4 regions of the Micromonospora sp. NPDC093277 genome follow, and region 3 is predicted to be linked to each of the others. Evidence: riboswitches for the same ligand, from Rfam matches in the RefSeq annotation. Region 3 holds a riboswitch; each other region holds the start of a gene.
The links. A riboswitch is a leader RNA that binds a small molecule or an ion and turns the genes downstream of it on or off. The one in region 3 is predicted to bind cyclic di-AMP.
Positions count from the first base shown of each region.

Region 1: linked by a shared signal. The riboswitch ahead of ACIRG9_RS12390 (coiled-coil domain-containing protein) and the one ahead of ACIRG9_RS08095 (coiled-coil domain-containing protein) in region 3 are both predicted to bind cyclic di-AMP.
Region 2: linked by a shared signal. The riboswitch ahead of ACIRG9_RS10330 (NlpC/P60 family protein) and the one ahead of ACIRG9_RS08095 (coiled-coil domain-containing protein) in region 3 are both predicted to bind cyclic di-AMP.
Region 4: linked by a shared signal. The riboswitch ahead of ACIRG9_RS18995 (C39 family peptidase) and the one ahead of ACIRG9_RS08095 (coiled-coil domain-containing protein) in region 3 are both predicted to bind cyclic di-AMP.

Region 1 covers NZ_JBIWJO010000004.1:452,732-460,457, reverse strand. Annotated here, with positions in the region: gene ACIRG9_RS12420 (RNA polymerase sigma factor) at 1-30, shown strand, start outside; gene ACIRG9_RS12415 (heavy metal translocating P-type ATPase) at 100-2,376, opposite strand; gene ACIRG9_RS12410 (hypothetical protein) at 2,391-3,374, opposite strand; gene ACIRG9_RS12405 (heavy-metal-associated domain-containing protein) at 3,411-3,620, opposite strand; gene ACIRG9_RS12400 (metal-sensitive transcriptional regulator) at 3,777-4,076, shown strand; gene ACIRG9_RS12395 (YibE/F family protein) at 4,213-5,532, shown strand; cyclic di-AMP (ydaO/yuaA leader) riboswitch at 5,687-5,820, shown strand; gene ACIRG9_RS12390 (coiled-coil domain-containing protein) at 5,823-6,842, shown strand; gene ACIRG9_RS12385 (carbonic anhydrase) at 6,839-7,507, opposite strand; gene ACIRG9_RS12380 (helix-turn-helix transcriptional regulator) at 7,710-7,726, shown strand, end outside.
Region 2 covers NZ_JBIWJO010000004.1:22,479-30,204, reverse strand. Annotated here, with positions in the region: gene ACIRG9_RS10355 (VOC family protein) at 1-387, shown strand, start outside; tRNA gene ACIRG9_RS10350 (tRNA-Gly) at 480-553, opposite strand; gene ACIRG9_RS10345 (zinc metalloprotease) at 800-1,783, shown strand; gene ACIRG9_RS10340 (pyridoxamine 5'-phosphate oxidase family protein) at 1,852-2,400, opposite strand; gene dcd (dCTP deaminase) at 2,479-3,057, shown strand; gene ACIRG9_RS10330 (NlpC/P60 family protein) at 3,120-4,154, opposite strand; cyclic di-AMP (ydaO/yuaA leader) riboswitch at 4,167-4,304, opposite strand; gene ACIRG9_RS10325 (N-acetylmuramoyl-L-alanine amidase) at 4,541-6,577, shown strand; gene ACIRG9_RS10320 (NlpC/P60 family protein) at 6,641-7,642, opposite strand.
Region 3 covers NZ_JBIWJO010000003.1:24,442-32,167, forward strand. Annotated here, with positions in the region: gene ACIRG9_RS08070 (cellulose binding domain-containing protein) at 1-979, shown strand, start outside; gene ACIRG9_RS08075 (hypothetical protein) at 1,184-1,600, opposite strand; gene ACIRG9_RS08080 (STAS domain-containing protein) at 2,028-2,387, shown strand; gene ACIRG9_RS08085 (SRPBCC family protein) at 2,443-2,925, shown strand; gene ACIRG9_RS08090 (hypothetical protein) at 2,927-3,412, opposite strand; gene ACIRG9_RS08095 (coiled-coil domain-containing protein) at 3,521-4,585, opposite strand; cyclic di-AMP (ydaO/yuaA leader) riboswitch at 4,591-4,722, opposite strand; gene ACIRG9_RS08100 (cation diffusion facilitator family transporter) at 4,855-5,769, opposite strand; gene ACIRG9_RS08105 (HelD family protein) at 5,891-7,726, opposite strand, start outside.
Region 4 covers NZ_JBIWJO010000008.1:36,660-44,385, forward strand. Annotated here, with positions in the region: gene ACIRG9_RS18960 (DNA topoisomerase (ATP-hydrolyzing) subunit A) at 1-175, shown strand, start outside; gene ACIRG9_RS18965 (solute carrier family 23 protein) at 267-578, opposite strand; gene ACIRG9_RS18970 (hypothetical protein) at 575-781, opposite strand; gene ACIRG9_RS18975 (alpha-ketoglutarate-dependent dioxygenase AlkB) at 880-1,515, opposite strand; gene ACIRG9_RS18980 (acyltransferase family protein) at 1,715-2,878, shown strand; gene ACIRG9_RS18985 (hypothetical protein) at 3,004-3,525, shown strand; gene ACIRG9_RS18990 (hypothetical protein) at 3,676-4,449, shown strand; cyclic di-AMP (ydaO/yuaA leader) riboswitch at 4,738-4,881, shown strand; gene ACIRG9_RS18995 (C39 family peptidase) at 5,100-5,951, shown strand; gene ACIRG9_RS19000 (alpha/beta fold hydrolase) at 6,057-6,824, shown strand; gene ACIRG9_RS19005 (peptidoglycan-binding protein) at 6,874-7,726, opposite strand, start outside.

The sequences.
Region 1 (7,726 bases), on a different contig from region 3:
CGCGCCGCGCGGCTGGCCGCCGAGCGGTGAACCCGACGGGGTGGACGGCCGACCCGCCGCCGGCTCCGGGCGGACCGGGCCGGCGGCGGGTCGGGCCGCTCAGTCGACCGGGCGGAAGCGCCGCAGCCGGAGGCTGTTCGCCACCACGAAGACCGACGAGAAGGCCATCGCGGCACCGGCGATCATCGGGTTGAGCAGGCCGGCGGCGGCCAGCGGCAGGGCAGCCACGTTGTAGGCGAAGGCCCAGAACAGGTTGCTCTTGATGATGCGCAGCGTCCGCCGGGAGAGCCGGATGGCGTCCACGGACGCCATCAGGTCGCCCCGGACGAGGGTCAGGTCGGAGGCCTCGATCGCCACGTCGGTGCCGGTGCCCATGGCCAGTCCCAGGTCGGCCTGGGCCAGTGCGGCGGCGTCGTTGATCCCGTCGCCGACCATGGCAACCGTCCGCCCCCCGTCCTGGAGCCGGCGTACCGCGTCGACCTTGTCGGCCGGCAGCACCTCGGCGATCACCTGGTCGATGCCGACCTCGGCGGCCACCGCCCGGGCGACCGTGGCGTTGTCGCCGGTGAGCAGCACCGGGGTGAGCCCCAGCTCGCGCAGTCCCGCGATGGCGGCCCGGCTGGTCGGCTTCACCGCGTCGGCCACCGCGAGCACGCCCCGGGCCCGCCCGTCCCAGCCGGCGAGGATCGCCGTCCGGCCGGCGGCCTCCGCCTCGGTCGCGGCCCGCACGACCTCCTCGGGTACGTCGAGGCCCCGCTCCCGCAGCAGCCGAAGCCGCCCGACCACCACGTCCCGGCCGTCGACCGAGCCGGTCACGCCGAGCCCTTCGACGTTGGCGAAACCGGTGACCGCCGGCACCGGGCCGGCCTGCGCCGCGCCGTCGGCGACCGCCCGGGCGATCGGGTGCTCGGAGGCGGCCTCCAGCGCGCCGGCCAGCCGCAGCAGCTCGTCGGCGTCCTGACCGGCGGCGGGGAGCACGTCGACCAGGGTCATCCGTCCGGTGGTCACCGTGCCGGTCTTGTCCAGCACCACGGTGTCGACCTGGCGGGTGGACTCCAGCACCTCCGGCCCCTTGATCAGGATGCCGAGCTGGGCGCCCCGCCCGGTGCCGACCAGCAGCGCGGTCGGCGTGGCCAGCCCGAGGGCGCACGGGCAGGCGATGATCAGCACGGCCACCGCCGCGGTGAAGGCCGCGGTCGTACCGGCCCCGGTGCCGAGCCACCAGCCCAGCGTGCCGGCGGCCAGCGCGATCACGATCGGCACGAAGACCCCGGAGATCCGGTCGGCGAGCCGCTGCACGGCTGCCTTGCCGGTCTGCGCCTGTTCCACCAGCTTCGCCATCTGGGCGAGCTGGGTGTCGCCACCGATCCGGGTGGCCCGGACCACCAGCCGGCCGCCGGCGTTGACGGTCGCGCCGACCACGGTGTCGCCGGGGCCGACCTCGACCGGCACCGACTCGCCGGTGAGCATGCTGGCGTCGACCGCCGAGGTGCCGTCCTCGACCACGCCGTCGGTGGCGACCTTCTCCCCGGGGCGGACCACGAACCGGTCCCCGACGACGAGCTGGTCCACCGGGATCCGGGTCTCCTGGTCGCCGCGCAGCACCGCGACGTCCTTGGCGCCGAGTTCGAGCAGGGCTCGCAGGGCGGCGCCCGCGGTGCGCTTGGCACGGGCCTCGAAGTAGCGGCCGGCCAGGATGAAGACGGTGACGCCGGCCGCCGCCTCCAGGTAGATGTTGCCCGCGCCGTCGGTGCGGGTGATGTCGAAGCGGAACGGGTGGGTCATCCCGGGCATCCCGGCGTCGCCGAGGAAGAGCGCCCAGAGCGACCAGCCGAACGCGGCGAGGGTGCCGAGCGACACCAGGGTGTCCATCGTCGCCGCGCCGTGCCGCAGGTTGATCCAGGCGGCCCGGTGGAACGGCAGCCCGCCGTAGACGACCACCGGGGCGGCCAGGGTCAGCGACAGCCACTGCCAGTAGTCGAACTGCCAGGCCGGCACCATGGCCAGCAGGATCACCGGCACGGCCAGCGCCACCGACACCCACAGCCGGGTACGCAGCCCGCGCAGCTCGTCCAGCGGCTCGGCGGTCGCCTCGGCGGCGGCCTGCGCGGGCGGTGGCGGCACGGCGGCCGTGTAGCCGGTCTTCTCCACGGTGGCGATCAGGTCGTCCGGGGTGACCTCGTCGGCGTACCGGACGGTGGCCTTCTCGGTGGCGTAGTTGACCGTTGCCTCGACGCCGTCCATCCGGTTGAGCTTCTTCTCGATCCGGGCGGCGCAGGAGGCGCAGGTCATGCCGCCGATCGCGAGTTCGATCAGGTTCGGCGCGACCGGCAGGGGCGCGGAGCCCGTGCGCGGGCTTTTGGCGGTCGATGTCATCGCGGCACCTCCGGTCAATTGTGCCCGTGACCGGGGACGCCGTGCCCGGCGTCCGGGGTCGGTGCGGTGGTGGCCGGCGCCTGCGGCGCCGGAGCGGCCTGGTCGCCGGCCAAGACGGTGAACTCCGCGGTGTGCACCGCGTCGCCGTGCCGGAAGTCCAGGAACAGGCGGTACGTCCCGGCCGTGGGCACCTCGGCGGCGAAGCTGACCGCCGGCCCGGCCGGGGTCCGCCCGTCGCCGGGCGCGCCCTCCGGGTGCACGTGCAGGTACGCCAGGTCGCCCTGTCGCAGCGCCACCAGGTGCCCGTACGCCCCGAGGTAGGGCTGCAGGTCGGTGACCGGTTTCCCGTCCCGGCTGATGGTCAGGGTGAGCTGGCTGGTGCGGCCGGGCTGCGGGGCCCCGCTCAGGATGACGGTGTAGCCGTCGACGGTGGTGCTGGTGACGGGCGTGGGCAGTGGGCGCTCGACCAGCTCGCCGGGGACGGTGACGTCGACCCCGAGCGTGAGGGGCTCGCCGCCGGTCGGGGTGAAGTCGGCGAACGCCCGCCAGACGCCGGGGCCGGCGAGCGGCGAGGCGACCCGCCAGGTGCCGTCGGTGGCCAGCTCCGGGTGGACGTGCCGGAAGCCGGAGAGGTCGCGGCGGGCGACGATCAGGTGCATGCGCTTGTCGTGCGCCACGTCGTAGCGGGTGACCGGCTGACCGTCGGGCCCGGTGATCCGGAAGGCGAACTCGCCGGCGGGGGCGGTCACCGGTTGCAGGGTGTAGCCGCGGTCGGAGACGAGCAGCCCGCCGGGCAGGTGGTCGGTGGCGCCGGCCGTGTGGTCGGCGCCGGTGTGGCCGGCTTCGTTGCCGCCGCCGGTGTGGCCGGTTTCGGTGTTGTCGTGGCGGGTCTCGGCGGCCGGGGTGACGGGGCCGGTCAGCTGGCCGACCCCGTACGCCGTGCCGAACACCGCCGCGAGGCCGAGGGTGAAGCCGCTCAGCTTCGTCGCCGTGTTCATGGTGTTACCTCGGTTCCTTCGGGTCCGGCGGACCCGTCACGCCCCGACGAGGTCGTATCCGGCCTCGTCCACGGCGGCGCGGACGGTGTCCGTGTCCAACTGGCTCTCACTGGTGACGGTGACCTGGCCGGAAGCCAGGTCGACCTGGACGTCGCTGACGCCCGGGATCGCGCCCACCTCGGTGCTGACCGAGTTGACGCAGTGCCCGCAGGTCATGCCCTGCACCTGGTACGTGTTGGTGACCATGGCTAATCTCCTTTCCCACCGCCTCCGACCTTATACCCCCTAGGGGTAATTGGAAGCGAGACGTCTGCCACTTGACTCGTTACCGCTACCCCGTGGGGGTATCGGCCACGGGAAGGAACATAACATACCCCGGAGGGGTAAGCTATCCTCGACTTCATGACCGCACCGACGACCCCGACCCGGGGCTACACCGCCAGCAAGGACCAGCTGCTCGCGCGGCTCCGCCGCATCGAGGGCCAGGTTCGCGGCATCGAGAAGATGGTCGAGGACGACCGCTACTGCATCGACGTGCTGACCCAGATCTCCGCCATCCAGGCCGCCCTGGACAAGGTCGGCCTCGGCCTGCTCGACGGGCACGCCCGGCACTGCATGCGGGAGGGTGCCGCCGAGGGTCGCGCCGACGAGATGGCCACCGAGATGATGGCCGCCGTCGGCCGGCTCATGAAGCGCGGCTGAGCCGGTAGCCCCGGGGCGGACTGGCTACCATTCCCGGCGACAACCCGCTGGCGCCGCCCCGGCGCGCCTCCGCCGGCCGGTGGACCCGACCGGCCCGGCGACACGCTTGCCGCCGTGAATCGTTGGGAGTCTCGTCATGGGCGCCGACCACACCCGTCCCGCGCCGTCCGCCCCGCCGGGCGTACGACGGATCCTCGTCGCGACGGTGGTGCCGCTCTTCGTGATCACCGTGGTCGCCGCGCTCGTGCTCTGGCCACGGGACACCGGCCGGGAGCCGGCGGGCGGCCCGGACGTGCCCCGCTACCACGGCACGGTGACCCGGGTGGTGACCGAGCCCTGCCCACCGGCGCCGGAGACGCCGGAGGGCGCCCCGGGCGGATCCACCGGCCCCTGCGGGACCGTCACCGTCACCGCCGAGCAGGGCCCGGACGCCGGGCGACAGGTCGAGGTGCCCGTCCCGGCCGGACCCGGCGCGCCCCGGGTCGAGGTGGGTGACGCGGTCGTGCTGGTCGAGCTGACGGACCCGGCCGACCCGGCGGCGAAGAGCTACCAGATCGCCGAACACCAGCGCGGCGCGCCACTGGCCTGGCTCGCCGCGCTGTTCGCCGTCGCCATCGTCGCGTTCGGCCGCTGGCGCGGGCTGGCCGCACTGGGCGGCCTGGTGGCGAGCTTCGCCGTCCTGCTCGGTTTCATCCTGCCCGGGATCAGCGCCGGCCAGCCGCCGCTGCTGGTGGCGATCGTCGGGTCCGCGCTGATCATGTTCGTGGTGCTCTACCTGACCCACGGGATCACCGCGCAGACCTCGGTGGCGGTGCTCGGCACCCTGGGCAGCCTGGTACTGACCGGCGTCCTCGGCGCGCTGGCCACCGCGGCCACCCATCTGACCGGGTTCGGCAGTGAGGACGCCACCACCCTGTTGATGTTCCAGAACGACGTCGACCTGCACGGGCTGCTCCTGGCCGGCATCATCATCGGCTCGCTCGGCGTGCTGGACGACGTCACCGTCACCCAGGCCGCCACGGTCACCGAGCTGGCGTACGCGAATCCGGGGCTGTCCCGGATCCAGCTCTACCGGGCGGCCACCCGGGTGGGTCGCGCCCACATCGCCTCCACGGTCAACACGATCGTGCTGGCGTACGCGGGCGCGTCGCTGCCGCTGCTGCTCCTGCTCGTCGCCGACTCCCGCCCGCTGAGTCAGATCCTGACCAGCGAGTTCCTGGCCCAGGAGATCGTCCGCAGCATCGTGGCCACGCTCGGCCTGGTCGCCGCCGTACCGCTGACCACCGGGCTGGCCGCGGTGGTCACCGCCGCCGGGCGGCGCGCCGGGTCGGACGGCGAGCCGCCGGTGCCCCCCGCCGCTCGGCCACCGGCGGAACGGGACAATGCTCTGGAGGCGCTCGGCGGGGCGGCCGCGCGGCGGCGCGGGCCGCAGGGGAGCACGGAGGTCGCATGGTGAAACTCCGTAGCGTGACCGTCGGTTCCAAAGGCGACGGCGGTCACGCAGGGCAACGACGAAATCGCACTATTAGTCGGCTTCCGGACGTAGATCGCCGTGGGGACTCTCAGGTAACCTCGCTGCCGGTCACCGCCGAAGGCGCGCTACGGCGCCTGCGGTGCCGCCGCCCAATCGCTCGACGGCGAGCCGGGGAACCAGGTACGAGGGGTGAATCCGCGACCAGCGGTAGGGGCCACTTCCGCCCCGAACCCGGCAGCTAACCCGGTCGGCGGTCTACGGAAGGGAACACTGTGACGGCACCCCTGCGCCGCTGGTTGACACCCGTGGTGGCCGTACTCGCCGCGTTCGCCGTCGTCGCCGGGCCGACCCCGGCCATGGCGGCGCCCACCAACCCCACCCCGTCGGGGCACGAGGAGGACGACGATCCTCCGCTCATCACGGACGTCCTCAACGCCACGAACCGCGCGTACCTGCAGGCCAAGGCGAAGCTCGACAAGTCGCAGCAGCGCCAACGCCAGCTGGCCGGCGAGGTACGCGCCGCGCAGGCCGAACTCGACGCGCTGCGCCCGCAGGTCAGCCAGATCGCCGCACAGTCGTACCGCACCGGCCGGCTCGGCGTGATGGCCATGTTGCTGGAGAGCAACACGCCCGACTCGTTCGTCCAGCGCGCCGCCGCCCTGGACGAGCTGAACATGGTCCACGCGCAGCGGCTCGCGGCGGTCAACGCGGCGAAGACCCGGGCGGAGCAGGCCAAGCTCGCGGTCGAGGCCGAGGTACGCGAGCAGGAGAAGCAGAAGAACGCGATGGCGCGGGAGAAGGTCGCGGCGGAGAAGGCGTTGGCGCTGGTCGGCGGGCGGGGATTCACCGGCGGTCTGGTCTCGGCCACCTCGCCGGTCGCCCGGATCGGGCCCGGTCGCACCGCCGACGGTGACTGGAAGTCCGAGTCGTGCAGCGAGAACGATCCCACCACCTCGGGCTGCATCACGCCGCGCACCCTGCACGCCTACAAGGAGGTCCGGCGAGCCGGCTTCACCCGCTTCGCCGGCTGCTACCGCTCCGGCGGGCCGTGGGAGCACCCGAAGGGTCGGGCCTGCGACTGGTCGTTGCAGAACAGCGGCTTCGCGCCCTGGCACAACAACGACACCCGGATGTACGGCAACAACGTCGCCGCCTTCCTCATCCGCAACGCCGACCGGCTGGGCATCTACTACGTGATCTGGAACCGGCAGATCTGGTTCCCGGCGACCGGTTGGAAGTCCTACAGCGGGCCCTCCAACCACACCGACCACGTCCACATGTCGCTGCTCTAGGGCGTGCCCTGGTCGCTCCCGGCTGGGCCCTGGAGCGTCCCCACGGTGGTCGGGGTGCCTGGCGGCACCTCGGCCACCGTCCGCACCTCGCCCGCGCTGAGCCGGTACGACATGCCGACCACCCCGCACCGGCCGGCGGCCACCAGTTCGGCGATCACGGCGGACCGGGCCAGCAGCGCCTCCAGGGTCTGCGCGATGTGGATGTCGACGATCCCGTCCACGTCCTCGATGCCCTGGCGGGCGGCCTGGCGCAGGCTGGGCACGACGGCCTCGACCACCGCACCGAGGTGCCCGGCCGGTGAGGTACCGGTGGTGACCGCGTCGCGGGCGGCCTGCACCGCCCCGCAGGAGTCGTGGCCGAGCACCACGACCAGCGGTACGCCGAGCACGGTGATCGCGTACTCGACGCTGCCGAGCACCTCGGGTCCGACGGTGTGGCCGGCGGTCCGCACCACGAAGAGGTCACCGAGGCCGCGGTCGAAGATGATCTCGGCGGCGAGGCGGGAGTCGGAGCAGCCGACGATCACCGCGAAGGGGTGCTGGCCGTCGGCGACGGCGGCCCGGTGACCGGCGTCCTGGTTCGGATGGCGAGGCACACCGGTGACGAAGCGGGCGTTGCCGGCGTACAGCTCGGCGAGCGCCTGTTCGGGTGTGTTCGGCGTCATGGCAGTCACCTCGTCCTCGCGCGATACGACCTGGTCGACCCGGTCGGCGGCGGAGACGGCCGCAAGAACCAACGTCACACCCTCAGCGAAGATACGTCAAGATTTACGTGATACAGATTTCATGTGTTTGCGGGCGCTTGACCTGACGGCAACCGGAGGGGGGTCGGGGCAGGAGCCGGAACGCCCCGAGCGGGGTCATACCATGACCATCATGGCGAC
Region 2 (7,726 bases), on a different contig from region 3:
ATCGACTGCCCGGACACGATGGAGCTGGCAGCCTTCTATTCAGAGGTGACGGGTCGCCCGGTCAAGGAGGGCAGTCACGGCAACTGGGCCGGTATCCGGTTTGGCGAGATCGAGCTGGCCTTCATCCGGGTGGAGGACTACCGCGCCCCGCAGTGGCCCGACAGCGAGCATCCCAAGCAGTTCCATCTCGACTTCGAAGTTGACGACATCGAGGCCGAACAGAGCCGCGTCCTGGCCCTCGGCGCGACGCTACAGCAGGATTCCGTCGGCCCCAACGGCTACGGCTGGCGCGTCTACACCGACCCCGTCGGCCACCCGTTCTGCCTCTGCCGCAACAAGGGTGTCACCTGGACCGACCAGGGCCTCATCTGGCCCAAGAGCGAGTAATGGCCCGCTGATGGCCCACGGCCTGTTTCAGCTCCGCTGACAACGCGAAAGCCCTGGTTGGGACTCTCGTCCGGACCAGGGCTTTCGCGAGTTGGAGCGGGTGACGGGAATCGAACCCGCACTGTCAGCTTGGGAAGCTGATGTTCTGCCATTGAACTACACCCGCAGGCGGCACCACTGTACCTGAGGTCACCGCCGTCGTGCACCCAGGTACCCCCGGCGCGCCTCCCACCCCCCGCGAGATCACCTCGACGCGATCTTGGAACCATAGCGATCCGTCGATCGGGCAAGAAGTTTCACTGTCGCAACATATGAGCGTTTTCAAATTTATCGATGGACTGTAACGTCGGCTCCACGTTCTCAACCACGGCGTGACACACCCCCTGTCGCGCCGCCAGAAAGAGGTGGGCCCATGGGACTCCGTCCCAACCTGCTGACCCGGCGTACCGCCGGTGTCGCGTCGACGACCCTCGCGCTGCTGCTCAGCACCGCCGCGGTGGGTGTCGTCCCGGCCGCTTCGGCCTTCTCCGCCGCCCCGGCGGGCGGCTGCGTCGAGCCGGCCGACGTCCACCCGGACGCCCGGGTGAAGGCCGGAGCGCACGCCAAGCACGACCCGAACGAGTTGACCGCCTCGCAGGTGCGGGAGCGGGAGGCGGATCTCGACGCCGCCCTGGCCGAGCGGTCCAGGCTCCGCGTCGACGCCGCAGCCGCGCCCCTGGCGACCGTGACCATCCCGGTCGTCGTCCACGTCATCCAGCGGGACAGCACGCGGGCTGGCGGCAACATTCCCGACTCGATGATCAATCAGCAGATCAGCGTGCTGAACCAGGCCTACAGCGGGGGCACCGGCGGCGCCGCGACCGCCTTCGCGTTCCAGCTCCAGAAGATCAACCGGGTCACCAACCCGTCCTGGTACCCGATCGTCTCGGGCTCCTCGGCCGAGCGGTCCATGAAGACCACGCTGCGGGAGGGCGGCAAGAACACCCTGAACATGTACCTGGGCGAGCTGAGCGACAACCTGCTCGGCTGGGCGACCTTCCCGAAGAAGACACTGGACAAGATGGACGGCGTGGTCGCGCTGAGCGAGTCGCTGCCGGGTGGCACCGCCACCAACTACAACCAGGGCGACACGGGCACCCACGAGATCGGCCACTGGCTGAACCTCTACCACACCTTCCAGGGCGGCTGCACCGGCCAGGGCGACCAGGTCAGCGACACCCCGGCTGAGGCCTCCCCTGCCTACCAGTGCCCGACCGGGCGGGACACCTGCACCGCTCCCGGCGCGGACCCGATCCACAACTTCATGGACTACACCTACGACTCGTGCATGTCCGAGTTCACCCCCGGGCAGGCCAGCCGAATGCTGACCGCGTGGGAGGCCTACCGCGCGGCGTAGCAACCGCAGCACGGCGAACGGTGCCGGTCCCGTTCGACGACGGGGCCGGCACCGCGCTGTCGCGGGGCTCAGGCGGCCGGGCGGCGGGTGTCGAAGCCGTGGCGGCCGCGCCGGGCCTCGGGCGGCGCGACGTCGGAGCGCCGCGTCGGGCCGGTCGCTCGCGGGTCGAGCCAGACCCGCACCTGCGGCCGGCCCGCGCCGAGCTGGGCCGCCTGGTCACGCCGGGTCAGCATCGCCACGTCGACGGTGAACTCGAACAGCCGCCAGTCGACCTGCGGGGCGGCCCGGCCGAGGGCGGCCACCCGGGCCACGGTGGCCGGCTCGGTCACGGGCTCGGCCCGGCCGGCGACGTAGGCCTCGTCGTCGCGCTCCTCGGGCGGGAACGAGTGCAGCGCGTAGCGGCCGTCGCGTTCGAGGTCGCGGCGCTTGGGCGACTCGATGACGAAGCAGTAGAGCCCCTCGTCGGTGATGACCGGGGAGACCGGGTGGACCCGGGGGCCGCCGTCGGCGCGGACCGTGGCGAGGTAGCCGAAGCCCGGCCCGTACTGCTGCAGGAGAAGGCGGATCTCGTCGGCGAGTCGGGGCTCGTCGGCGGCGAATTCGGACCAGGAAGCCATGCGGACATTCTATCGAACAAGTGTACGAGTGCGCAGTCCGACACGCAGGTCACCCGTACCGGTCGCTATGGTGTTCCGATGCTGCTCTCCGACCGCGACCTGGCCTCCGAGATCGAAGCGGGCACGCTCGCGCTGGAGCCCTTCGAGCCCGCGCTGGTGCAGCCTTCCAGCATCGATGTACGCCTCGACCGGCTCTTCCGGGTCTTCAACAACCATCTCTACACCCACATCGACCCGGCCGTGCAGCAGGACGACCTGACCTCGTTGGTGGAGGTGCCCGAGGGCGAGCCGTTCGTGCTGCACCCGGGTGAGTTCGTGCTCGCCTCCACGCTTGAGGTGATCTCGCTCGGCGACCAGCTCGCCGGGCGGCTGGAGGGCAAGTCGAGCCTGGGCCGGCTGGGGCTGCTCACCCACTCGACCGCCGGCTTCATCGACCCGGGCTTCTCCGGGCACGTCACGTTGGAGCTCTCGAACGTGGCGAACCTGCCGATCACTCTCTGGCCGGGGATGAAGATCGGCCAGCTCTGCATCTTCCGGCTCTCGTCGCCGGCCGAGCACCCGTACGGTTCGGCGGTCTACGGTTCGCGCTACCAGGGGCAGCGCGGCCCGACGCCGAGCCGTTCCTGGCAGAACTGGCGCATCTGGTCGACCCGCTGACGGGTGTTGACAGGGGCCCCTTCCGCTACCTGAGGCGTTAAGAAGGGGCCCCTCCTTTCACATCAGCCGGGGCGGCCGTAGCTGTTGATCTGGCCGTCGTCGACGCGTTTCATCGTGATGGGTTTGCCCGACTGGGAGGCGTGCACCACCCAGCCGTCGCCGACGTACATCGCGACGTGGTGCAGGTCGCTGTAGTAGAAGACCAGGTCCCCTGCGCGCAGCTCGCTGCGGCTCACCCGCTTGGTGACGTCGTGCTGTTGCCGGGCGTTGTGCGGCATCGAGACGCCCGCCTTGGCCCAGGCTGCCATGGTGAGACCGGAGCAGTCGTAGTGGTCCGGGCCGGCGGCGCCCCAGACATAGATCTTGCCGATCTGGGCGCAGGCGAACTTGACCGCGACCCCGGCGGGGCCGCCCGGATAGCCGGCGGGGCAGGGCGCCGGGCGCAGCGGGCCGCCGCCGCCGTTGCCGTACACCTTGAGCCGCAGCTTCTCCAGCCGGACGATCTCGGCGTCGATCTGCTTCTTCCTGGCCGAGAGCTGGGCATCGGTACGAGCCAGTTGGGCGACCATGTCGTCCAGCGGCTTCTTCTTCGCGGCCAACTGATCGCGCAGGTCGGCCACGGCCTGCACCTGCTGCTGCTGGCGGTGCGCGAAGCGGTCGAGCAGTTCGAGGCTGTTGACGATCTCGCCCGGCGACCGGCTGCCCAGCAGCGCGTTGACCGTGGAGATGCCGTTGCCCTTGTACGCGTCGGCGGCGAGCCCACCGACCTGCCCGAGGGCCTCGTCGACCTGGGCCTGCAACGGGGCGATCTGTTTGGCCAGCGCGTTGGCCTGCTTGCGTTTGGCGGCGAGGTCCTCGCGGGTGGCGTTGACCTGCTCGATGATCGGTTCGAGCTTGTTCCAGTCGGCGTCGATCTGCCGCTCGATCTCGGTGACCGACGGGTCGGCGTGGGCCGCCGTGGCGCCGCCGGTCAGTACGACGGCGGTGCCGGCCAGGGCGGCAAGGGCGGTGGTTAAGCGGGACCAGCGGGTACGCGGCGCAGCCGTCGACCGGCCGACCGGCCGGACCGACGGTCGCCGCGGGGCATGGTGTGCCACCGGGCTCCGTACTCCTTCTTTCCTGACCGCCTACCGGGTTAGCTGACGGGTTCGGGCGGGAAGGGAGCCGCCCTACCGCACCACGGTGCGGATTCACCCCAGGTACCTGGGTCCCCGGCTCGCCCGGAGGCGACTCGGCGGTGTCCGACCGCCACCACCCGGGCTGGGCGGTGAACCTACCGGTCGACGACTGACCAGAGTAGAGATCGTCGTTACCATTCCGCAACCCGCGACGCCGTGACACTCCGTACTCAAATTCGCGGTCGCGGTCCGCGGGCATGAAGGTTTCTTTCGGGGTACATCGTTACCTGGAAAGGTATTGACCAGGAGGCATGCGCGGAGCGAGGGTGAGGACGCAGTGACCCCCATCCCGAACTGGAGGTTTGATGCACCTCTCAGCCCTAACGTCGCGCAGACGGGTATTGCTGGCCGCCACCGTCGCGGCAGCCACCGCTCTCGCGATCAGCGGCCCCAGCGCGGCGGCGCCCCTCACCGCCGGAACCACCGACAACCCGGACCGTCAACAGCAGTACGCCGCCGCGGCAGCGGAGTACGGCGTGCCGCAGAGCGTCCTGCTCGGCGTCTCCTACCTGGAGTCCCGCTGGGACACCCACGCGGGCCAGCCCAGCACCAGTGGCGGCTACGGCCCGATGCACCTGACCGACGCGGCCCAGGTCGCCTCGACGCCGTCCAGCGCCCACGTCGACGAGAACGAGGACCCGCGCGGCGACGAGTCCCGGCCGCTCGTTCTCGACCCGGCGATCGCGGCGCGGCCGAGCGGCGACGTACTGCCGCAGGCGTCGCTGCAGACCCTCGACGCCGCCGCCGACCTCACCGGCGAGTCGAAGGAGACGCTGCGTACCGACGCCGTCGCCAACATCCGGGGCGGTGCGGCGCTGCTCGCCTCGTACCAGCAGGAGCTGGGTGGGCCGGCCGGCGCCGGCAGCGACCCGGCGGCCTGGTACGGCGCGGTGGCCCGGTATTCCGGCGCGGACACCGAGGACGCCGCGGCGGCCTTCGCCGACGAGGTGTACGACCAGATCAGCCAGGGCGCCAGCCGGATCACCGACGACGGCCAGCAGGTGACCCTCGCCGCCGCGGCGGTGACGCCGGACCAGTCCGGGCTGCACAAGCTCGGGCTGCGTCGCGCCGAGCGGCCGGACGGCCTGGAGTGCCCGGTCCGCCTCGCCTGCGAGTGGATCCCCGCGCCCTACGGGAAGTACGGCCCGGGTTCCGGCGACTACGGCAACTACGACATCGGCAACCGGCCGGCACAGCAGAAGATCGAGTACATCATCATCCACGACACCGAGGGCTACTTCGGCCCGAGCGTGCAGCTCGTTCAGGACGTGACCTACCTGGGCTGGCACTACACGCTGCGTTCGGTGGACGGCTACGTCGCCCAGCACATCAAGGCCAAGGACGTGGGCTGGCACGCCGGCAACTGGTACGTCAACGCCAAGTCCATCGGCATCGAGCACGAGGGCTTCGCCGGCCACGGCACCTGGTACACCGAGGCGATGTACCGGACCTCCGCCAAGCTGGTCCGGCACCTGGCGCTGCGCTTCCAGATCCCGCTGGACCGGCAGCACATCCTGGGCCACGACAACGTTCCCGGCATCACCGCCGCGAACGTGGGCGGGATGCACTGGGATCCGGGACCGTACTGGGACTGGTCGCACTACTTCGACCTGATGAAGGCGCCGTTCAAGGGAACCGGGACCCCGAACACGGGCCTGGTCACCATCGACCCGGACTACGCCAGCAACCAGCCGGCCTTCACCGGTTGCAACCGGCAGCCCCCGGGCGTTCCGAACCCCCTGCCGCCGATCCAGCCCTGCCCGCTGCGCGGCTCCTCCTCGGTCATCCTGCGCACCGCTCCGAGCCCGACCGCGCCACTGGTCAACGACCTGGGGCTGCAGCCGAACGGCCAGCCGAACACCATGTACATCTCCGACCACGGCGCCCGCGCCTCGGCCGGTCAGACGTACGCTCTCGCCGATGTCCAGGGCGACTGGACGGCCATCTGGTACCTCGGCCAGAAGGCGTGGTTCCACAACCCGGCCGCGGCGCGGACGGCGAAGTGGGCGAACGGCTTCGTGGTGACCCCCAAGCCGGGCAAGGCCACCATCCCGGTGTACGGGCGCGCCTACCCCGAGCAGGCGGCGTACCCGTCAACCATCCCCTACCAGGCAATCTCGCCGCTGCAGTACACCTTCAAGGCGGGCCAGAAGTACGCGGTCGGCGGCGTGCTGCCGGGCGAGTACTACCGGGCCGTCTCGTTCGACGGCTCGGCGGCGGATGACCGGACGGTCGTCCGCGGCGCGAACCAGTACGTGCAGATCCAGTTCGGCCACCGCGTGATGTACGTCAACCTCGACGACGTACTGATCCAGCCAGGGGCGGTAGACGCACCCCGGTAACCCGAACGAGACGAAGGCCCCCGGTCCGCGGACCGGGGGCCTTCGTACTGGGCGAAGCAGCCGTCAGTAGGGCCGGCGGAAGCCTGCGACCGGCTGGTAGCTGATCTGGCTCACCTGGACCGGCTTTCCGGTCCGTGGGGCGTGCACCATCAGCCCGTCGCCGAGATAGAGCCCGACATGGTGCAGATCGCTGTAGAAGAAGACCAGGTCACCGGGGCGGGCATCGGCCCGGGACACGGCCTTGCCCTCCTTCCACTGCGCGCCGGTGAAGTGGGTGAGGGAGATACCCGCCGCCTTGTAGGCGTACTGGGTGAGGCCGGAGCAGTCGAACGAGTTCGGGCCCGTCGCGCCCCACACGTACGGGTCGCCGACCTGGGCGCAGGCGGTCGTGATCGCGGTCCGGGCCGCCTTGCTCAACACTCCGTCGATCGCCGGGCAGTTCGCCGGCCGCACGGAGGACACCGGCAGCATCGCGGTCAGCCGCTTGATCTCGGCGTTGATCTGCTTCTTCTTCGCCTCCAGCTCTTCCTTCTGCTTGGTCTGGGTCTCGATCAGGTCATCCAGCTTCTGCTTCTGCCGGTTGTACTTGTCGCGGACGGCGAGCACGCCGGCGACCTGCTGGCGCTGCTGCTGGGCCAGCCGGTCGAGGATGACGAGCTGCTCGCCGAGGGTGCCCGGCTTGGTGCTCACCAGCAGGGCGCCGAGGTCCTGCGACGGGCCCGTCATGTAGTAGCGGGCGGCGATGTCACCGACCCGGTTCATCGCCAGGGCCGACTCCAGCTCCAGCGGCACCATCTTCTTTGCGAGCTCGTCCGACTTCTTCGTGTTGACCTTGAGCTGCGCGCGGACCTTGTTGTAGTTCTCGATGGTGGGTTCGAGCTGTTCCCACTGCTTGTCGATCTGCGCGTCGATCTCGTCCACCGAGGGCGCCGCGTGCGCCGGAGCCGCCAGCAGCCCGGCACCGACCGCGGCGGCCGCGACCAGGGTGAGGAGACGACGTACTACCCGGCGCGCTCCGACGGGTCGAAGCGGGGGTTGGCGCCGGGCGTGACGATCAGGGGGCATGGTTGCCACCGCACGGACTCCTTTGCAACCGACCGCCGGGCGCCTCGCGAGAGGGAAGGTCGAGGCAGACGACCACAACGGTCG
Region 3 (7,726 bases):
GACCGCGGCGACCGGCATCCCGGCCAACGCCACCGTCGAGTCCGACCGGGTCAACCCGAACAAGTTCTACGGAGTCAGCAACGGGAAGTTCTACGTCAGCACCAACGGCGGGGCCGGCTTCACCGCCAGCGCCGCCACCGGTCTGCCGACCACCGGCGTCAAGTTCAAGGCGCTGACCGGCACGGAGGGCGACATCTGGCTGGCCGGCGAGGGTGGGCTCTGGCACTCCACCAACTCGGGGACCAGCTTCACCAAGGTCACCGGCGTGAGCACCTCGATAAACGTCGGCTTCGGCAAGGCGGCACCCGGCCAGACGTACCCGGCGCTCTTCGTCATCGGCACTGTCGACGGCCAGCACGGCGTCTACCGCTCCGACAACTCCGGCGGAAGCTGGGTGCGGATCAACGACGACCAGCACCAGTACGGCAACGCCGGCGAGGCGCTGACCGGGGACCCACGCGTCTACGGCCGGGTCTACCTCGGCACCAACGGCCGGGGCATCCTGGTGGCGGACCGGCTCGGCGGCACCCCGCCGCCGACCACCGCTCCGCCGACGACCGCGCCGCCGACGACCGCGCCCCCGACCACCGCGCCTCCGACGACCGCGCCGCCGACCACCCGTCCGCCGACGAGCGCGCCGCCGAGCACCCCGCCACCGAGCACGCCGAATCCGGCCGGCGGCTGCGGAGCGACCTACCAGGTGACCAATTCGTGGGAGGGCGGCTTCCAGGCCGAGGTGACGGTCCGTAACAACATGGGCTCGGCGATCAACGGCTGGTCGGTGAGCTGGAACTTCGCCAACGGGCAGCAGCTCAGCCAGCTCTGGAGCGGCACGTACACCCAGAACGGCAGCCTCGTGGTGGTCCGGGACGCGGGCTACAACGGCCCGCTCGGCGTCGGCGGCACCACCACCTTCGGCTTCCTCGCCAGTTGGAGCGGGACGAACTCGGTGCCCGCGCTCACCTGCACCACCCGCTGACCTGTCCACGCGGTGGCCGTCCCGTCCTGGCGGGGCGGCCAGCCGCCGCGTTCAAGCCGGAAGCCGGGGCGCCGGGCGGTGGCATACCGGTGAGCAGCGTGGTCCTGCTGCTCACCGCCGGCAGCGGTGGTCCGGCTCTCCGGGTGGTGGTCGTCTCCGGGCCCAACCTGGCGCCTGAGAGCGCCGCCGAGCAGCGGTTGCGGGTCAGCCGTCCCGGTCAGTCCTCCGGGTCGGCCGGGGGTCCAGCGGGTCCGCGTCCAGGAACTCGATCTCCTCGACGCCGGGCACGCTGCTCCCGGCGGCCCGGGCGGCCGTACCGGCGGCCCAGCCCATCGCGGCGCCGACCAGTGCGGCGCTGACCAGCATCGCCCACGGCAGGCCCGGCCGGCGGCCGGCGAGCGCGTCGAAGGCGAGGATGGCTCGGCGGCGGGCCTCGCCGGCGGCGGAGCCGACCAGGTCGGTGGCGTCGTCGGCCAGACCCGACCCGTTGCGACGGGCGGAGCGGGCAACGCCGCGGACACCGTCCCCGGCGGAGCCGGCGGCGTCGCGCATGTGCCGCCACGCCTGGTCCGCGATCCGCTCGGGCCTGCCGCGGCGGTCCAGCAGGGTCGTTCCGAACATGGTGTTACCTCCTCGGGGCGGAGTCCGGCGGCCACTTCGGACTCCGGCGGGTCATCCGGCGGGTGACGTTTCACTCATCCGGGCAGTGCCCCGCCCGCGGTCGCCCCAAACCATCCCAGGTCAGGCGCGGTCGATGGGGCGGGACGGGACGAACGCGGGCGAACGCGCCGGGCCCGGGTGCGAGGCGGACGGGGCCCCGGGCGGCTACCCTGGGCGGCGAATCGGCCGGCCCTGGTCGGTCGTTGGACGAAGTGAACCCGTCGTCCGGAAGAAACAGGAACCGAAGGATCCGGATTGGGATGCCCAGGTGTGCCCAGTCCGCGAATTGCCCATCCCGAGGGGTGGCGACCGAGGCCATCGGAGGAATACTCTCGGTCGCGGCCCGCGTACTGATGAGGCGCCCGTACGGGCGAGTGGAGGTGCTCGCGTGAGCCTGTCGATCGTGCAGTCGATGTTGCCGGGTGGTGTTATCCAGATCGCGCCGCGAGGCGAGATCGACGTCGACACCGCGTACGAGGTGCGGGAAGCGATCGCCGAGGTGCTCGCGAAGGGCCGTCCGTCCCGGATCGAGCTGAACATGCGGCTGGTCACCTTCATCGACTCTGTCGGCATCAGCGCCATGGTGGCCGGTTTCCAGACCGCCGAGGTCAGCGGCGTGAAGCTGGTGGTCACCGAGCCGAGCCGGTTCGTGCACCGGCAACTCTGGGTCACCGGCCTGCTGGGTCTCTTCGGCGCACCCGAGCCGTACTTCGCCGGCAGCACCCCTCAGGTGCTGCCCGGCGCCTGAGCTGGCCGGGCTCCGTACCGCCCCGTTGCCAGCCGGCCCCGGTTACGGGACGATCATGCGGACGCCGACGGCAAGGGGGTACGGCGTGCTCAGCAGCGACACTTTCAGCTACACCGTGCAGGCCCGCTGTGCCCGGGCGGATGCGGTCGCCCTGCTCAGCGACCTGAGCCGTCAGGGTGAACTGCATCCGCTGATCGTCCGGGTCCGCCAACTGCCGCCCCGGCCCGGCGCGCTGGCCAGCTACGCGATCACCGACCGGCTGGAACTGGGGCCGCTGCACTTCCCGGTCACCTACCAGGCGGACGTGCTGGTCGCCACCGAGGACGAGGTGGTGACGGTGGCTCGCCAGCAGCCCGCCACTACGGTCCGTAACCACACCCGGCTCCGGGACGAGCCAGGTGGCGTGGTGCGCATCGACGTCGAGATCACCCTCTCCGCCCCGGCACCGCTGTTCGGGTACGCCTTCCGGCAGGCCCGGGCGGCCCATCTCGGCCTCGCCAGCCGGCTCGGCGCCACCCTGGAGGGGCAGGCGGGCTGACTCAGGGCCGGGCTGCCTGGGCGGGTGGGCGCAGCCGGCCCCACGGCTTGTAGGTGGACAGCACGGTCATGATGATCAACAGGGTGCTGGACACCGTCGGAGGGATGATCAGGTCCAGCCGGTCCCGGGTGGCGAGGTCCGCCCCCAGTTCGCCGAGCCGGCGCACCGTCGGGGCGAGCAGCAGGAACACCAACCCCAGCATCGCCGTGGTGATCGCGAACTTCACCAGCACCCAGCGCCAACGCAGCAGGCCCCATGGGGTGAGCAGCGCGCTGGCCAGCCCGATCAGCCAGACCAGCACGCTCAGCGGGGCGAAGAGCCAGGTGACCAGCAGGCCCGCGGCCGGGTAGACCACCTCGGGGTCGGCCCCGCGTAGTCCGGCCACGCCCAGGGCGAGCAGCACCAGGTCGGCGCCGAGCCAGCCGAGCGAGGTGACCAGGTGCAGGGTGAGCAGGGCCTTGCGTCCGGGGGGAGAGAGTCGGCTCATGCCCCCGATGCTCGGCCGTCGCCGGCCCGGTGTCGTGGGGCGCGCAGCGACATCCGGCGTACGTCGGTGGGCGTAGGTGGCCCGCCCGGCGGCGGGCCACCTAGCGGCTCAGTAGACCGAGAGGTGTACGTGGTTTGTGTGGTCGCTGGACGGATCGCCGTTGCCGCCGCTGTACGCCTTCCACCCGCTGCTGGGCAGCCAGATCTGCTTGAACCAGATCACGTAGAGCACGGCGAGCGGGTCGGCGTTGCGGATGAAGTACGCCGCCAGGTTGTTGCCGTACGTCTTGTCGCCGCCGCTGGCCACCCCGCCGAAGCCGTCTTTCTGTGCGGCGAAGTCGCAGGCCCGGCCCTTGGGGTGCTCGCCGGAGCCACTGGGCCGGTAGCAGGAGACGTACCGGGTGAACCCGGCCGCCTTGGCCTGCTGTAGCGCGTGCAGCATGCGCGGCGTGATGCAGCCGTCGGCCGGGGTCGGGTCGTTGACGCTGCACGACTCCGCGGGCCAGGAGCCGTCGGCGTTGCGCGGGGCCGGCGTGGCGTTGGCGCGGGACGTGCCCTGCACGCTGCCGCCGCTGGCGGTGGTGGTCGCGGCGGCCTTCTTGTTGGCCACCTCCAGCGCGTGTTCCGCCTGTTCCTTGCGCTTGGCCATCACCGTGACCTGCCGGCGCTGCTCCAGGATCTCACCGTTCAGCGCCGTCTGGGTACGGGTGGCCTGGTCCCGGGTGTCGATCAGGTCGCGCAGCACCCGGTCCTCGTGCGCGGCGACCTGTTGCAGTGTGGCGGCGCGGTCCATGAAGCCCTGTGGGCTGCTGCTGTCGAGCAGCGCCGCGGCGGTGCCGAGCCGCCCGGCCCGGTACGCGAACCCGGCGATCTCGCCGACCTTGGCGTCGCGTACGGCCAGCTCCGCGTTGATCGTCTTCAGTTCGGCGGTGAGCTGCTGCTGCCGTTTCACCGACTGGTTCAGCGCCGCCCGAGCGTCCAGCCAGCCCTTGCCGGCCGCGTCGAGTTGGGCGCGTAGCTCCGCGGTGCCGCCCTCGTCGTCGCCGGGCGCGGCGGCGAGCAGGCCGGTCGGGGCGGCCGAGGCGGGGTGGACCGGTGCGGTCGCGAGGCCGAGGGCGAGAGCCCCGACGAGCAGGGCCGCCAACCGGGTGACCGTCCGTCGTGCAGGTGGCATTCCAGGTGTCCTTCCGTCAACGCCGACCGGGTTAGCTGACGGGTTCGGGACGGAAGATCCCTACCGCTGACGCGGATGCACCCCAGGAAGATGGTTCCCCGGCTCGCCGAGCTGCGGCGATTAGGCGACAGCCGCCGTCGGCGACGCGCTGCGCCGCCGGTGGGGGCCGCGACCGAGCCTACCGGCCGGGCCCCTCCAGTCGAGGGTTAGGAATCGGATGAAAGCCGGCATGAATGCACAATAGCCACTTGGATTTAAGTTTGCCCTAATTACCACTCGACTGGTCCACACTCTCCGGCCGACGCCCCGGGCTCGATCTGCAACGTGGCGTGATCGATCCGGAAGTCGCCGTGCAGGGCGGCCCGGGCGGCGGCCAGCACCTCGCCGACCTCGGCGTCCGGGGCCGTGGTCAGGTGCGCCGACGCCACGTCCATCCCGGAGGTGAGGGTCCAGACGTGCAGGTCGTGGACCTCGGCGACGCCGGGCACCGCGGCCAGCCGGTCGCGCACGGCGGTCACCTGGAGGTGCTCCGGGGCGGCCTGCACCAGGATGCGGACCGCGGCCCGGCCGAGCCGCCAGGTCCGCGGCAGGATGAACAGCCCGATCGCGACGGCGACCAGCGGGTCGGCCCACCACCAGTCGGTGAACGTGATGACCAGCGCGGCGGCGATCACCCCGAGCGAGCCCAGCAGGTCGCCGAGCACCTCCAGGTAGGCCCCGCGCAGGTTGATGCTCTCCTGCGCGCCGGCCCGCAGCAGCGCGAACGCGGCGATGTTGGCGAGCAGGCCGAGCGACGCCACGGCCAGCATCGGCCCGGCGAGCACCTCCGGCGGCTCGCCGAACCGGCGTACCGCCTCGACGAGCACGTAGGCGGCGACCGCGCCGAGCAGGACCGCGTTGGCGAGCGCGGCCAGGACCTCCAGCCGGTAGAGCCCGAAGGTGCGCTGCGGATCGGTGTTGGCTCGCCGGGTGGCGGTGATCGCGGCGAGCGCCATGCCGATGCCGAGCACGTCGGTGAACATGTGCCCGGCGTCCGAGAGCAGGGCCAGCGAGCCGGTGGCGAACGCGGCCACCGCCTCGACCAGCATAAGGGCGGTGAGCAGCCCGAACGCGGCCCAGAGTCGACCCTGGTGGCGGTGTGCGGCGTTGGTGACCGCGCCGCTGTGGTCATGACCTGCGCCCACGCCCACACCCTTTCGTCCCGCGCCCCGCCCGGGCCCAATCTATGCTCACATCGCTATGTATGCAAGTGAAGGCTGAGGGGGGTGGGCCAGCTCAGGCGCCCGCCGCGAACGCGGGCTGTGGTCAGTCCACCGGGTCGAGGGTGGTGAGGCGCTGGGTGGCCCGGGACAGCGCCACGTAGAGCGTCCGCACGCCCGACCCGGGATCGGCCCGGATCTCGCTCGGCGCCACCAGCACCACCCCGTCGTACTCCATGCCCTTGGCCTGGAGGCTGGTCACCACCTGGAGCCGGCCGCCGCCCAGGTCGCCCAGCCAGCCGGCGACCTCGTCCCGGCGCGGCACCGGCGTGATCACGCCGACCGTGCCCTCGACCTCGGCCAGCAGCGCGTCGGCCGCCGCGACGGTCGCGGCGGGCAGTTCCGCGGCGGGCACGGTCCGCTCGATCGGGGGTACCCCGGTGGAGCGCACCGCAGTCGGCAGCGCCAGGTCCGGGTAGCGCCGGCGGATCTCCGTCGCCGCCACCGCGAAGATCTCGGCCGAGTTGCGGTAGTTGGTGGTCAGCTCGTACCGCTGCCGGCGCCGCCGACCCAGTGCCTGATCCCGGGCCCGGGTCAGCTCCTCCGGGTCGCCGGTCCAGGCGGTCTGCGCCGGGTCGCCCACCACCGTCCAGGAGGCCAGCCGGCCGCGCCGGCCGATCATCCGCCACTGCATGGGCGAGACGTCCTGTGCCTCGTCGACCACCACGTGGGCGTAGTCGCGGTAGTCCTCCGGCCGTTCCCGGGCGGCGGCCCGGGCCGCCCGCTGCCGGTCGGCGAACGTGCTCAGCTCGCGGACGCCCCCGGCGAGCTGGAACGGGTCGCGCTTCGGCCGCGCCCGCTGCACCGGCTTGCCGAGCAGCGCGTCCAGCTCGTCCAGCAGCGCGATGTCGGCGATGGTCAGCCCCTCCGCGTCCAGCGTCCGGTACGCCTCGGTCAGCAGCCGGATCTCGCCGGCCGCGAGCACGCCGCCCGCGTACCGGCGCAGCCGTTCGGGGCGGGCCAGCCAGCCGAGCACGTGCCGCGGGTGCAACCGGGGCCACCAGGCCTTGAGGAACTCCCGGAACTCCGGCCGGTCGATGATCTCGTCCTCGAACGCGGGCTGCTCCGGCAACCCGCCGATCCGCAGCCTGCGGGCCTGCGCGTACAGGGCGGCGAGGACGGCGTCGAAGCCGACCCGGCGTACCTCGTTGCGGCGCGCGCCGCGGGACAGCGCGCGGTCCCGGACCGCGTCCAGCTCGGCCCGGTCCAGCCGGAGCAGCTCGCCCCGGTAGAGCAGGCGTAGCTCGGTGGGGGAGTCCGGCACCGCGTCCCGGACGGCGCGCTCCAGCACCCGGCGCATCCGCAGCGACCCCTTCACCGCCGCCACCTCCGGCGGGTCGGTACGGGTAGCCGACATGCCCGGAAAGAGCGAGCCGAGCGAGTGCAGGGTGGCGGTCTCCTCGCCGAGCGAGGGCAGCACCGAGGCGATGTACTCGACGAACACGCCGGACGGGCCGACCACCAGGATGCCGCCGCCGGCGTACCGGGCCCGGTCGGAGTAGAGCAGGTACGCGGCCCGGTGCAGCGCCACCGCGGTCTTGCCGGTGCCCGGGCCGCCGGAGACGATCGTGACCCCCGAGCCGGGGGAGCGGATCGCCTCGTCCTGCTCCCGCTGGATGGTGGCGACGATGTCCCGCATGCCCCGTCCGGTCGCGCGGGACAGCGTGGCCAGCAGTGCGCCGTCGCCGACCACCGCGAGCTCCGGCGGCGCAGCCTCCGGGTCCAGCAGGTCGTCCTCGATCCGGGTGACCCGCTCCGCCGACGACTGGATGGTGCGCCGGCGTACCACACCCATCGGGTCGGCCGGGGTGGCCCGGTAGAACGCCGCGGCGGCGGGCGCCCGCCAGTCGACCACCAGCGTCTCGGCGTTCTCCCCGCGTAC
Region 4 (7,726 bases), on a different contig from region 3:
CTTCCTCAAGGGCGAGGTGGACCTGGCGGTGGCCTGGGTGGGTCCGCGCCCGGTCGGCGCGACCGCCAACGGCGAGCCGGTGGACCTGCCTCCCGCGGACCCGCGCCGCGACGGCTCCGGCTTCGCGGTCATGCTCGGCCCCGCCGTCGTCGGCCACCAGATCGAACGCGACTGACCCACCCCCCCATGCTCGTGTTGATCAAGAGGTTTGCGTCACCGGAACGCTTCTGGGCGGCGCAAACCTCTTGATCAACCGATCTGGTGGGTCAGAGTTCGGGTTCGGGGCTGGGGCGGGAGTCGGGGGTGGTGTTGCGGAGGTGGGCGATGAGGCGCGTGCCGTGGTGGATGACCAGGGCGGCGGCGGTGCCCAGGGCGATGCCGTTGAACGAGAGGTCGCCGACGGTGAGCGTGTAGTTGGCCGCCCCGATGATCACCGCCACGGCGGCGGTCATCAGGTTGACCGGGTCGTGGAAGTCGACCCGGTTCTCGATCCAGATCCGGGCGCCGAGGACGGCGATCAGCCCGTACAGCGCGGTGGTGGCGCCGCCCAGCACCCCGGCCGGCACGGTGAGGATCAACGCCCCGAACTTCGGGCAGAGGCCGAGCAGGTGAAGGTGGCGCCGAACATCGCGACGACGTGCTGCACGCCGACGCCGACGGTACGCGGCCAGGACAGCCGTTCGTCGGGATGCACCACGTCGCCGGGCCGTACGGACCGGCCGTCGCCGTGCAGCCGCCAGGGGGACCAGCGAGATCGAGGCTCGGTGGGGGACTGGGTCATGCTGGGCCCTTCGCGTCGTCAGGTGACGGGGGCGTGATCGACCCTGAGAGCTGTTTGTACCACGCCGCCGGGCCGCCCCACCGGGGTGGGCCGGTGGGTCAGGCCACCCCGGTGGGGCGGAACTGGACGCTGACCCGGGGGCCGACCGGGCGCGCGGTCTTCGGGATCGCGTGCTCCCAGGTGCGTTGGCAGGACCCGCCCATCACCACCAGGTCGCCGTGGCCGAGCGGGAAACGCAGGCTCGCCCCGCCGCCGCGGGGGCGCAGCAGCAGCGGGCGCGGCGAGCCGAAGGAGACGATGGCGACCATGGTGTCGACGTGCGCGGAGCGGCCCAGGGTGTCGCCGTGCCAGGCCACGCTGTCCCGGCCGTCCCGGTAGAGGCACATCCCGGCGGTGACGAAGGGCTCGCCCAGCTCGGCCGCGTAGTGCCGGGTGAGCGCCTCGCGTGCCTCGGTGAGCACCGGGTGGGGCAGCGGCCGGCCGGCGGCGTACCAGCAGAGCAGGCGGGGGACGTCGACCTTGCTGTCGTACATGGTGCGGCGCTCGGCCCGCCAGGGCACGTCGTGCAGCAGCGTGTCGAGCACCGCGTCGGAACCCCGCACCCAGCCCGGCAGGTGGTCGACCCAGGCACCCCGGCTCAGCTCGTGCCGGCGTAGCCCGTCGGCGAGTGGGCCCAGGGTCGGCCCCTGCGCGTCGAAGTCGAGCATCGAGGGCTGGTACGCGAGGTCGGACACGCCGCCGATCCTACCGCGTGTTCGAACAGGCGTACGAGGGGCGGTGGCGCGTACGGCGCCTCCGGTCGGCAGCGGGTAGGGTGCCCGACGGCGGCGGCCACGCGGTGTGCCGTCGCGGGCGGCTTCCCGATTCGCCCGTCGGCGAACCACCGAGGAGGATGCGCGTGCTGGTGACCCGGCCAACGGTCGGCTGCGCGGCGTGAGCTCCACCCCGACGGTCAACCCCGCCGTCCGGCTGCCCTCGCTGACCGGGTTGCGCTGGATCGCCGCCCTGTTGGTTTTCGGCTTCCACGCCGGAACGATGCGCATCATCGCCGAGCCCGACTACCAGGCCGTGATGGATCGGCTGTTCGCCCTCGGACTGTCCGGAGTGGAGTTCTTCTTCATCCTCAGTGGATTCGTGCTGGTCTGGTCCTACCGGGACGGTGAGCCCCGGCGTACCTTCCTGCGCCGCCGGCTGGCCAAGATCTACCCGAACCATCTGGTGACGTTCGTGGTGGCGCTGCTGGTGGCGTTCTGGTTCGCCGACCGGGTGGCCCCCGGGGCCGCGCTGGGCAACCTGGCCCTGGTGCAGGCGTGGAACCCCACCCCCGGCTACTTCTACAGCGTCAACACGGTGAGCTGGTCGCTCTCCTGCGAGTTGGCGTTCTATCTGTGCCTGCCGTTCGTGCTGCCCGCGGTGCGCCGGGCCCGCCCCGTCCTGCTCTGGGCGGTGGTGGTAGCCGCGCCGCTGCTGATCGTCGCCCTCTGGCCCGGCCAGCTCCTGGTGCCCGAGGAGAACCGGTGGTGGTTCACCCAGGTCTTCCCGGTGATGCGGTCGCTGGAGTTCTGGATGGGCGTGGCCGCGGCCGAGCTGATGCGCCGGGGACGCTGGCGGGGGCCGGGGCTCGGGGTGGCCAGCCTGATGTTCGTCGCCACCTGGCTGGTCGCCGCGTACTGGATCCGGGCGGAACTCTGGGCGGCCTTGCTCGCGGTGGCGTACCTGCTGGTCATCACCGCGGCGGCGGACGCCGACGTGCGCGGCCGGCCTACCCCGTGGCGGTCCCGCCCGATGGTCTGGCTTGGCGAGGTCTCGTTCGCCTTCTACCTGGTGCACGTCCTGTTGATGCAGACCGTGCTGCGCCTCACCGGGTACTGGCATGTGGGGCTGCGCGGCTGGTGGGGGCCGCTCGCGGTGGTCGGCTTCCTGCTGGCCAACCTGCCGCTCGCCGCCGCCCTGCATCGCTGGGTGGAGACGCCGATGATGCGCCGGCTGGGTCCGTCCCGCCGGCCCCGCCCGCCGGCCACCTCCGCCGGGCCGGACACGGTCCGCGTCCCGCGGCCCCGTTCGGTCGAGTACGCCACGCAGCGCGACCCGGGCTGAGCCGCGCGCATCGTGCCCCGGCGCTTCGCACGGTGGCCGTCCACCCTGCTCAGTGCCCGGATCCGGGCCGGTGCGACACGCCCGGCGGCGGTGCGGTGCGGCGGTATCGGCGGTAGGTTGGGGCCGTGCTTCCGATCGCGCTCACCTGTCCCCTGTGGTGGGTGGCGCGCTGGATGGCCCGCATGCTGGCCAGCCTGGCTGTGTTGGTTGCCTGCTCGCTCGGTGCCACCGCGTTGCCCCTCGGCCCGGCCGCGACCGCGCAGGCGGCCCCCCGGTTCGCTGCGAGCCCTGCCGAGAGCCTGACCCTGCGGGTCGGCGCCGCCGTCTTCGCGGCCCGGAGCGGGCCGGGAGCAGCCATCGCCGACCGGCCCGGCGTCGCCGACCCGGCTGGCACCACTGATCGGGCCGGCACCATCAATCGGGCGCGTGCCGTCGGTTGGGCCGGCAGCACCGATCAGGCTGGTGCCGTCGAGCGGGCCGGCAGCGTCGAGCGGGCCGGCAGTGGCGAGGGGCCGGTCGGCCCGGTCGGTGTGGCCGACCCGGCGGCGTCGCGTCGGGCGGTCGTGGCCGTGCCGGGCGACCGGCAGCGCGTCCTGGTCGGGCTGGTCCCGGCGACCGTCGGCTCCCGGGCCCCGCCCGTCAGCTGACGAGCCGCGGGCCGCGGCCCGCCTCGCCGTCCGACCGAACCTCACCCCGCATCCGCCCGACGGCGGCGCGGCGGCGCCCGTACCCGGTCGCGCCCCGCCCGCGGGCCAGTGCGGACCTCCTCGTCACGTCGTTTCCGTGAGGTGCCGACCATGCAGCAGACCGTTCTCCACCACTTCCTCAGCAAGGTTCCCGAGGCCGCCGCCATCTGGTCGGGCCTGCTCGTGTTCGCCCTGGGCCTGCTGGCCGCGCTGGTCGCCCGGCCCGAGCGGGACGTTCCGGCGGATGTTGCGCCTGATCCGGCGGCTGAGGAGGCGGCCCGCCGCGCCGACCTGCGCCGGTACGCCGACGAGGTGGCGGTGGCAGCCGCCGGGGCCGCGCAGACCGCTCGCCGGCGCCGCGAGCGGTGGCTGACCGCCCAGGCGGCGGCCGACCGGGCCTGGCGGGCGTACGACGCGGCCGAGACGAGCGCCCGGCGGCTCGCCGGTGCCGCCGTGCTGCCTGAGCCGCGTACCCTCCGCACGCCGGCCGAGTACGCGGCCCGGGAACGGTGGCTGCACCATGCCGCGATGGCGGCGCACTGGCACGGCGACCTGTCGGCCCGCCAACTCGCTGACGTGCTGGCCCATCGCAACGGGTGGGATCCGCGCCGGCACCCGGCCGAGCAGGAGATCGTTCTGGCCCGGGTGGTACGCGACCGCCGGCGGGCCGGCTGGCGGGCTGCCGCCGAGGGGGAGCAGCGGGCCTGGCGCGACGCCGCGCTGGCCGCCGAGTCGGCCCGCGCCCTGGCCGTGGAGGCGTTCGCCGCCGCCGAGGCGCTGCACACCGGCGCGGCCCCGATACGCCGTACCGAGGCGGTGGCGACGGCCCGCGCTGCGGTGCCGGCCGGCCGTAGCGCGCGCTTTCGTCCGGCACGGGTCGGATGAATCGTTACCAACTTCGGTGAGCCGCGTCACTGGCTGCCCGGAAACGGTCATCCGGATCAGTGTGGGCGATCGACTCCCGCAATTCCAGGTTGATCGTCCACCCGGTGTCCGATTCTTGCCTGACAGTTCCGCGATAACTGCTTGTCCCATTGAGTTACGTCAGTTGCGGGCTGTTCCGGTCGGCGCCGGTAATTCCGATGTTTAAGCAGGTCGGAGTGGTTGGCAGGAGGAGAACCCACCGGTAGTGTCGGCGCGTCCGGTGCGGTTACCGATCGCAGGTGGCGACGCCGCGCCGACCCGCTTAATCGTGATCTTTCACGAACCGGGGACCCAGTGCAACACCGGGGTGAATCCGCGAGCTGCGGCCCGCGGTAGGGCGTTCTTCCCGCCCGAATCCGTCAGCTAACCCGGTAGGCGGCCACGGAAGGAGTCACATCCTCGTGCCAACCTCCCCCCGATCTTCCCCCCGCCTCCACGGCGCCGCGGTGCCCTCGCTCGCCTGACCGGCGACCGAGCTTCCGGCAACCCGCTCCCGCAGCCCGGTTCACCGGGCGCTCCCTTTCCCGTGGCCACCCCGCCCGGCAACGCGCGTGACCCTGTCCGCGCGTCGGGCCGGCGTGCGCCGCTCAGGCCCTCGTGGAGGAACACACGTGAAGCACCACCTGAAGCGACAGCTGCGGCGCCTCGCGACCGAGCGCCCGTACCAGATCGTCGCCGGCTCGGCCGCGGCCCTCGTGCTCGCCGGCGGCGCCAGCGCCGCGCTGGCCAGCGCCGACGCGGCGCCCGCCCCCCAGGAGCACACCGCCGCCGTCGCCGAGCTGGCCCCCCGCCTCGGCGAGGTCGCCAGCCGCAGCGAGGCGCGCCTCGCCGCCCCGTCGCCGTCCGACTCGCCGAGCGCGTCACCGTCCGGCTCGCCGAGCGCGTCGGCGTCGCCGAGCAAGGCCAAGGCGGACCCGGACGTGACCCGTACGGCCAAGCCGAAGCCGAAGGCGCCGGTGACCAAGGTCCTCGACTACGACTACCAGGCGCAGACCGCCTACTGGAACTGTGGCCCGGCCGCGGTGCGCAACGCGCTGAGCGCGAGCGGCGTCGAGACCACCCAGGACGCGATGGCCGTGCCGCTGAACGCCGGCATGAACGGCACCAACTCGGCCGAGGACACCACCCGCGGGCTGAACAAGATGGTCAAGGGCAGCCCGTACCGGACCCACATGATCCCCGGTCAGGCCGCGACCCCGGCCCAGATGGACCAGCTCCAGGCGGACCTGGTCAACGCGGTCACCGACGGCCGTGGCGTGGTGGTCAACATCGCCGGCTCCGCCACCGACACCAACGGCGGCTGGCACTCGTTCCCCGGCGGTCACTACATCGCGGTGGTCGGCTACAAGGACGACGGCCGGATCGCCCGGATCGCCGACTCGGCGAACCCGGCGCTGCCCGAGTACTGGATCAGCACCATCGACCTGGCGAACTGGGCCGCCACCCGCGGCTACTCGTCCTGATCGCATCCCTCCCCCCTGTCGGGCACCGGCTCATGTGAGCCGGTGCCCGACCTCGTATGCGCGGTGTCTCGCGTGGGTGGCCGGTCCGATGCGACACTTCGCCGTATGGCCGACGAGACGGGTAGCCGCCATCTACTGCTGCTGCACGGACTGGGCGCCACCGGCGAGGTGTGGCTGCCCTGGGCGCCGCTGCTGGAACACCGGTGGGCGGGGCGCTGGCTGGCCCCCGACCTGGCCGGCCACGGCTGGTCGCCGCCGCTGCCGGCGTACTCCTTCGAGGCCCTGGCGGACCGGTTGGTGACGGGGCTCGGCCCGGTCGCCGACCGGCTCGGCGCCGACGACCGGCTGGTCGTGCTCGGGCACTCGCTCGGCGGGGTGGTGGCGCTGGCGCTCGCCGCGCGGATGCGGCGGCTGCCGATCGACGCGGTGATCGGGCTCGGCATCAAGGTCGCCTGGTCCCCGGCCGAGCTCGACAAGGCCCGCGAGCTGGCCGAGCGGCCGGTGACCTGGTTCTCCAGCCGGGACGAGGCGGCCCGCCGCTATCTGCGGGTCGCCGGACTGGCGGGGCTCTTCGCCCCCGACCATCCGGTGGTGGACGCCGGGCTGCGCCGCGAGGACGGCCGTTGGCGGCTGGCCATGGATCCGGCCGCGTTCGCGGTGGGGGAGCCGCGGCTGCCCGCCCTGCTCGCCGCGACCGACGTGCCGGTGCTGCTGGCCCGGGGTGAGCAGGACCCGATGGTGACCGACGCGCAGCTCAAGGAACTGGGCGTGCCGGTGGTGACCCTGTCGGGGCTCGGCCACAGCGCGCACGTCGAGGACCCCGCCGTCGTCCTCGACCTGCTCGCGCCGTACGCGACGCCCGACGGGCCGTGATGTCGTCGTCCCGCGGACGGGGCGACGACATCACGGCCGAGGGTTGCCGTCAGTACGTGCAGCCGGTGGCGGGCAGGGCGGATGGGGCGGGTGGTGTGACGCCGTCGTAGAGGGCCAGCAGCATGTTCTGCGGGCAGCGGTTGGCGCCGTTGACCCTGACCTCCAGGTGCAGGTGCGGGCCGGTCACGTTGCCGGTGGCCCCGGTGTAGCCGAGGACCTGGCCGGCGCTGACCCGGGCACCGGCGCCGACCGAGCGCGAATTCAGGTGGCAGTAGAGGTAGTAGGCGCCGTCGTCGGCGGTGATGCCGATGCCGAGACCGCAGTTGCCGCCCACGTGCCCGACCGTGCCGGAGGTGATCGCGTACGCGGTCGTGCCGGTCACGGTGGGCAGGTCGATCGCCGGGTAGTCGTGGTGCGGGTCGTCGTACTCGCTGCGAGGCAGCACCGACTTGCCGATGATCAGGCGATAGTTGCCGGTGCCGCCGCCGCTGCCGCCGACCAGGTACTGCCAGGTCGCCGGCCCGACGATGCCGTCGACGGCGAGCCCGTTGCGCGACTGGAACGACTGCACCGCCGAGGTTGTGGCCGGACCCCAGGCACCGTCCACGGACAGGCCGTAGCCGTACTTGTTGAGTGAGGTCTGCAGCGCGCGGACCGCGTCGTTGTTGGCGCCGGCGTTCAGGGTGACCACCAGCTTGCCCCAGGTCTGTGGCCCGATGACGCCGTCGGCGCCGAGGCCGTTGGCCGACTGGAAGGACTTCGCCACCGAGGTGGTGCCGGGGCCGTACTGGCCGTCGACCGTGAGGCTGTAGCCGCGGTGGCGGAGCAGGTACTGGGCGGTGGTGACGTTGGCGCCGGTCGAGCCGTTGCCCAGCGTGGGCCAGGCCGGCGCTGCCGCCTGG